Regions from separate parts of the Streptomyces lienomycini genome, predicted to be linked through region 1. Evidence: riboswitches for the same ligand, from Rfam matches in the RefSeq annotation. Region 1 holds a riboswitch; the other holds the start of a gene.
The links. A riboswitch is a leader RNA that binds a small molecule or an ion and turns the genes downstream of it on or off. The one in region 1 is predicted to bind thiamine pyrophosphate.
Positions count from the first base shown of each region.

Region 2: linked by a shared signal. The riboswitch ahead of BJ961_RS08005 (thiamine ABC transporter substrate-binding protein) and the one ahead of thiO (glycine oxidase ThiO) in region 1 are both predicted to bind thiamine pyrophosphate.

Region 1 is NZ_CP116257.1:5,981,688-5,985,243, reverse strand. Features, by position in the region: gene BJ961_RS27295 (thiazole synthase) at 87-884, opposite strand; gene thiS (sulfur carrier protein ThiS) at 887-1,087, opposite strand; gene thiO (glycine oxidase ThiO) at 1,093-2,331, opposite strand; TPP riboswitch at 2,329-2,440, opposite strand; gene BJ961_RS27280 (NAD(P)/FAD-dependent oxidoreductase) at 2,562-3,556, shown strand, end outside.
Region 2 is NZ_CP116257.1:1,699,292-1,702,847, reverse strand. Features, by position in the region: gene BJ961_RS08010 (ABC transporter permease) at 1-651, opposite strand, end outside; gene BJ961_RS08005 (thiamine ABC transporter substrate-binding protein) at 627-1,712, opposite strand; TPP riboswitch at 1,792-1,897, opposite strand; gene rlmN (23S rRNA (adenine(2503)-C(2))-methyltransferase RlmN) at 1,948-3,078, opposite strand; gene BJ961_RS07995 (phosphatidate cytidylyltransferase) at 3,235-3,556, opposite strand, start outside.

The DNA.
Region 1 (3,556 bases):
CGAGCCACCACCGACACCCCGCGTCGCTGCCCGGAATCGGGGCGGGACTGAGGCGGACCTGTGACGTGGGCGACACGTGCCCGCCGTCACCCGAAGGCGGGCCGCTCCGGATCCAGGTCCGCCAGGCCCTCCGCGGGAGAGGACGCCTCGGCGAAGTGCCGCCGGGGGATCCGCCCGGCCCGCCGTGCCAGCCGCCCCGCCTCCACAGCGAACCGCATGCCCTCGGCCATGAGCACCGGCTCCCGCGCCCGCGTCACCGCCGACGCCAGCATCACGCCCGCGCACCCCAACTCCATCGCCATCGCCACGTCCGACGCCGTACCGGCCCCCGCGTCCAGGATCACCGGCACGCGCGCGTGCTCCACGATCAGCTGGAAGTTGTGCGGGTTGCGGATTCCCAGCCCGGACCCGATCGGCGAGCCCAGCGGCATGATCGCCGCGCACCCGACGTCCTCCAGCTTCCGCGCGAGCACCGGGTCGTCGTTGGTGTACGGCAGCACCGTGAACCCGTCGTCGACCAGCGCCTCCGCGGCGTCCAGCAACTCGACCGGGTCCGGCAGCAGCGTGCGCTCGTCGGCGACGACCTCCAGCTTCACCAGGTCCGTGCCGAGCGCCTCGCGCGCCAGCCGCGCGGTCAGGACGGCCTCCCCGGCGGTGAAGCAGCCGGCCGTGTTCGGCAGCACCCGGACGCCCAGCCGGTCCAGCACCGACAGCACGGACCCGTGCACCGAGGCGTTCACCCGCCGCATCGCGACGGTCGTCAGCTCCGTCCCGGAGGCCACCAGCGCGCGCTCCAGCACGTCGAGGCTGGGCGCCCCGCCCGTACCCATGATGAGGCGGGAGCCGTACGACGTACCGCCGAGGACGAAGGGATCGTCGGCCATGGTCAGCCTCCTTGGACAGCGGTGAGGACCTCGACGCGGTCGCCGTCGGCCAGGGCGGTGGCGGACCACCGCGCGCGCGGGACGACGGTCTCGTTCAGGGCAGCGGCCACTCCGGACGGCGCCGCGGTGAGCGTGCCCACCAGCGCGTCCAGGGCGGTGCCGGGAGCCACCTCGCGGGGCTCGCCGTTGACGGAGATGCGCACAGGGCTCATACGGGCTGCTCCGAGAGTTCCGAGGATGCCGGGAGTTCCGGGAGTGCGGGCCCGGCGCCGAAGCGCCGGGGGGTGAAGGGGCGGGCCTCGTCCGGCAGCTCCCCGGTGGTCAGGGCGTGCGCCATGACGTCGCCGGTGACCGGGGTGAGCAGCACGCCGTTGCGGTAGTGGCCGGTGGCCAGCAGCAGTCCGTCCAGGGCGGTCGGGCCGAGCAGCGGGGCGTTGTCCGGGGAGCCCGGGCGCAGACCCGCGCGGGTCTCCGTCAGGGGCAGCTCCGTGATGCCGGGGACCAGCTCGTGGGCGTCGCGCAGCAGCTCGTAGACGCCGCCCGCGGTGACCGTCGTGTCCCAGCCCAGCTCCTCGCTGGTGGCGCCGACGACCAGCTCGCCGCTCTCCCGGGGCACCAGGTAGACGTGGCTGCCGCGCACCACGGCGCGCACGGTCCGGTTCAGCAGCGGCCCGTGCGTCCGCGGCATGGTCAGCCGCAGCACCTGCCCCTTCACGGGCCGCACCGGCGGCAGCACGGCCTCCGGCACGCCGCGCAGGCGTCCGCTCAGGCTGCCCCCGGCCAGCACCACCTGCCCGGCCGCCAGCGTTGTGCCGTCGGCGGTGACGACGCCCGTGGCCCGGTCCCCGCGCCCGACGGTGAGCCGCTCGGCCCACACCCGGTGGAAGACCACCCCCGCGCGTTCGCAGGCGGCCACCAGCGCGCGGGCGAGGCGACGGGGGTCGATCTGGTGGTCGCCGTCCACCCGGAGCCCTCCGCGCACGCCCGGCGCGAGCATCGGCTCCAGACGCCGGCACTCGCGCCCCGACAGCCACTCCGACTCCAGGCCTGAGCGCTGCTGGAGGGCGTGCAGCTCACGCAGGTGGGCGCGGTCGTCGGCGTCCAGCGCGACCGCGAGCGTGCCGCAACTGCGGTAACCGAGGTCCTGGCCGGTCAGCTCGGTCAGCTCGGCGGCGAACTCCGGGTAGCGGCGGGCCGAGGCGAGGTTCAGCGCGAGCAGCGTCTGCTCGCCGTGGTGCAGCTCCGTGACGGCGGCCAGCATCCCGGCCGCCACCTGGGCCGCCCCGCCGCCCGGCCCGGGGTCCACGACCGCCGTGACCAGCCCGCGCTGAGCGGCCCGCCAGGCCGTGACCAGCCCGACGATCCCCCCGCCGACGACGAGGACGTCGGGCGTACGGGACGGAGGCGACGTACCCGGGGTACGAGGCGTGTGCGGTGGAGACGACATGGGCGTCCAGCCCCTCCCTTCGCCGGCATGACCCGGATCAGGTTCGTACGGTCGGAGGCCGCCAGCCTCCCTCTCAGCCCGGTGCGTCCGGGCTCCCGCGAGTGCCTTGCGCGGCCAGCCTAGCCCGCGGGGACCGGTACCTGTAAGGGAGCCTCCGCGTGGGGCGGGGCCGGACAGCCCACCGTGGACGCGCGCCGACCGGCGGGACGCCGGGTGTCTATGGTGATCGGGTGAGCGAGCAGACGCGGGAACGGGGACAGGGGCCGGCGGCGCCGGACGCGGAGCGCCGGGTGGTCGTGGTGGGCGCCGGGATGGCGGGCGTGCAGACCGCGGTCGCCCTGCGGGAACAGGGCTTCACCGGCAACGTGACCCTGATCGGCGCCGAACCGCACCAACCGTACGACCGCCCCCCGCTGTCCAAGGCCGTCCTGCTCGGCACCGCGGACGGCTCCGCCTTCGACGTCGACTTCGATGAGCTCGGCATCACCCTGCGGCTGGGCTGCGAGGCGCTCGGCGTCGACCCCGGCGCGCACGTCCTGGACACCTCCGGGGGACCCGTGCCCTACGACGCCCTCGTCCTCGCGACCGGCGCCGAACCGGTCCGGCTCCCCGGCTCCGACGGCGTGCCCGGCGTGCACCTGCTGCGCACCCTGGACGACGCCGAACGGCTGCGCCCGGTGCTCGCCCGGCAGCACGACGTCGTGGTCGTCGGCGCGGGCTGGATCGGCGCCGAGTTCGCCACCGCCGCACGCGAGGCGGGCTGCGCGGTGACCGTGGTGGAGGCCGCCGACCGGCCCCTCGCCGACGTGCTGCCCGCCGAGGTCGCCGCCCCGATGACCGCCTGGTACGCCGACGCGGGCGCCGAACTGCGCACCCGCGCGCGCGTGCGGCGCGTCGAGCCCGGCGGTCCCGGCGAGCCCGGCCGGGTCGTCCTCGACGACGGCACCCGGCTGCCCGCCGGCGCGGTCGTCGTCGGCATCGGAGCCCGCCCGGCCACCGGCTGGCTCGCCGGCTCCGGGATCGCCCTCGGCGCGCACGGCGAGGTCCTGGCCGACGACCGCCTGCGCGCCTCCGTCCCGGACGTCCACGCGGTCGGCGACTGCGCGTCCTTCCCCTCCGCCCGCTACGGCGAGCGGCTCCTGGTGCACCACTGGGACAACGCCCTCCAGGGCCCGCGCACGGTCGCCGCGGACATCGTCGACGCCCCCGGCGGCGAGACCGCCGC
Region 2 (3,556 bases), 4.3 Mb from region 1:
CACGGCGGGCGCCAGCGCGGGCAGCGTGACCTGCCGCCAGGCCCGCAGCCGGGAGGCGCCGAGCATCCGCGCGGCCTCCTCCTGGCGCGGGTCGAGCTGCGACCAGAGGCCGCCGACGGTGCGGACGACGACGGCGTAGTTGAAGAAGACGTGCGCGAGGAGGATCGCCCACACCGTGGTGTCCAGACGCAGACCCCACAGCTCGTCCAGCAGCCCACCGCGCCCGACCAGTGCCAGGAACGCCGTACCGACGACGACCGTCGGCAGCACGAACGGCACGGTCACCACGGCCCGCAGCACCTGCTTGCCGGGGAAGTCGAAGCGGGCGAAGACGTACGCGCCGGGCAGTGCGATCAGCAGGGTGAGCGCGGTGGACGCCAGCGCCTGCCAGGTCGTGAACCACAGCACGTGCCGCACGTCGGAGCGCGCGAGCACGTCCCCGATCCGCCCGAGCTGCCAGACCCCGTCGACCTCCAGGCCGCGCGCGACGATGGCGGCGACGGGGTAGGCGAAGAACACAGCGAAGAACGCGACGGGCACGGCCATCAGACCGAGCCGCGCCGCGCCCCCGCGCGCGGTCCGCGCCCGCTTCACCGCCCGCTTCACCGCCCGCCCCTCTTCGTGGATCACTTCAGTACGAGCGAGGTCCACGACCTGACCCACTGGTCGCGGTTGTCGGCGATCTTCGCCGGGTCGAGGGTCTGCGGGTCCTTCGCCTGCGGACCGAACTTCGAGAACACCTCCGGGACCTGCGCGCCCTCCCGCACCGGGTAGACGAACATGTTCAACGGCATGTCCTCCTGGAAGGACTTGCTCAGCAGGAAGTCGAGGAGCGCCTTGCCGCCCTCGGGGTTCCTCGCGTTGCTGAGCAGGCCCGCGTACTCGACCTGCCGGAAGCAGGTGCCGTCGGCGACGCCGGTGGGGGCGGTGGACGGCTGCGGGTCGGCGTAGACGACCTCGACGGGCGGCGAGGAGGCGTAGGAGACGACGAGCGGACGGTCGCCCTTGGCCTTCTTGCCGCCGGCCGAGCCGGAGAACTCCTCGTTGTACGCCTGCTCCCAGCTGTCGACGACCTTGACGCCGTTCGCCTTGAGCTTCTTCCAGTAGCCCTCCCAGCCCCCGTCGCCGTACTTGGCGGCGGTGCCGAGGAGGAAACCGAGGCCGGGCGAGGAGCTGCCCGCGTTCTCGGTGACGAGCAGGTCCTTGTACGCGGGCTTGACCAGGTCGTCGAAGGACTTCGGCGGGGTCAGCCCGTGCCGGGCGAAGTACGCCTTGTCGTAGTTGACGCAGATGTCACCGGTGTCGACGGGCGTGACCCGGTGCTTGTCCTCGTCGGCCCGGTACGCGGGCAGGACGAGGTCGGAGCCCTTCGCCTCGTACGGCTGGAACAGGCCGTTGTCGAGGGCGCGGGACAGCAGGGTGTTGTCGACGCCGAAGAAGACGTCGCCCTGCGGGTTGTCCTTGGTGAGGACGGCCTTGTTGACGGCCTGCCCGGCGTCGCCGTCCTCCAGGACCCTGACCTTGTAGCCCGACTGCTTCTCGAAGGCGGCGACGACGTCCTTCGACACGGCCCACGAGTCGTGGCTGACCAGCGTCACGGTCTTGGAGTCCCCGGAGCCGCCGGCGTCGTCGGAGGACGATCCGCAGGCGGCCAGGGTGCCGACCATGCCGAGGCCGACGGCCAGGACACTGACCTTCTTGGTGATGCTCACTGAATTCCTCCTGGGTGACCAGGAGAAGACGCGGCCCCGCCCAGAACCCCTGGCGAGGGTCCCGGGCAGGGCGCAACAGCTCGAGTGGTGACCGATCTCCCTACCCAGAATGACCTGGGCCAGGTTCGGAGGGTCTGCGGCCGGTGCCGCACTCTCAGCGCTGTGGCGCTCCCCTGTCGGAATATGAAGATATGAGGGTGATGGAGTCGTACTGCCGACACTGACGCCGGTCAGGTTACCGCTCGCTCGCGGCGAGCTGACCACACGCCCCGTCGATCTCCTGCCCCCGGGTGTCCCGGACCGTCACCGGCACACCGTGCGCCGCGATCGCCTCGACGAACGCCTTCTCGTCCTCGGGCCGGGAAGCGGTCCACTTGGAGCCGGGCGTGGGGTTGAGCGGGATCAGGTTGACGTGCACGGGCTTGCCCCTGAGCAGTCGCCCGAGACGGTCACCGCGCCAGGCCTGGTCGTTGATGTCGCGGATCAGCGCGTACTCGATGGAGAGCCGGCGCCCGGACTTCGCCGCGTACTCGAACCCGGCGTCCAGCACCTCGCGCACCTTCCAGCGCGTGTTGACGGGGACGAGGGTGTCGCGCAGCTCGTCGTCGGGCGCGTGCAGGGAGATGGCGAGGCGGCACTTGAAGCCCTCGTCGGCGAAGCGGTGGATCGCCGGGACGAGACCGACCGTCGAGACGGTGATGCCGCGCTGGGAGAGCCCCAGCCCGTCCGGCTCGGGGTCGGTGAGCCGGCGGATGGAGCCGATGACGCGGTTGTAGTTGGCGAGGGGCTCGCCCATACCCATGAACACGATGTTGCTGAGCCGGGCAGGGCCGCCGGGGACCTCGCCGTCCCGGAGCGCGCGCATGCCGTCGACGATCTGGTGCACGATCTCGGCGGTCGACAGGTTGCGGTCCAGGCCGGCCTGGCCGGTGGCGCAGAACGGGCAGTTCATGCCGCAGCCGGCCTGGGAGCTGATGCACATGGTGACCCGGTCCGGGTAACGCATGAGGACCGACTCGACGAGCGTCCCGTCGAACAGTTTCCACAGCGTCTTGCGCGTGGTCCCCTCGTCGGTGGACAGGTGCCGCACGACCGTCATCAGCTCGGGCAGCAGCGCCTCGCGGAGCCCCTGGCGCGAGCCTGCGGGGATGTCGGTCCACTGCTCGGGGTCGTGCGCGTACCGCGCGAAGTAGTGCTGCGAGAGCTGCTTCGCACGGAACGGCTTCTCACCGATCGCGGCGACGGCCTCCTTGCGCTCGGCGGGCGTGAGGTCGGCGAGATGCCGCGGCGGCCGCTTCGCTCCGCGGGGTGCGGCGAAGGTGAGCTCACCGGGGGCTGGACGGGCCACGGTCGGACAACTCCTCATGACGGCGGGCCTGTGGCAACCCCCCGCGTCTGCGGGGACAACGGCAGGGCCATGCCGAAGCCAGGAGACCTCACTGGAACACCCCCGCATCGGCGGGGATACACGGAAAGGCCCGCAGCAGACGCCGCAGGCCCTTTCCATGCTACCGGATGCCTGTCAACCCGACCCGACGAAGATCACCAGCAGCAGCCACGCGACCGGCGCCGTCGGCAGCAGGGAGTCCAGACGGTCCATGATGCCGCCGTGGCCCGGCAGGAGGGTGCCCATGTCCTTGATGCCGAGGTCGCGCTTGATCATGGACTCGCCGAGGTCGCCCAGGGTGGCGCTGACGGCGACGGCGAGGCCCAGCAGCAGGCCCTGCCACCAGGTGCCGTCGTCGATCAGGAAGTGCGTGCACAGCGCGCCCGCCACCATCGCGAACGCCACCGCTCCCAGCAGGCCCTCGCGGGTCTTGCCGGGGCTGATGCGGGGGGCGAGC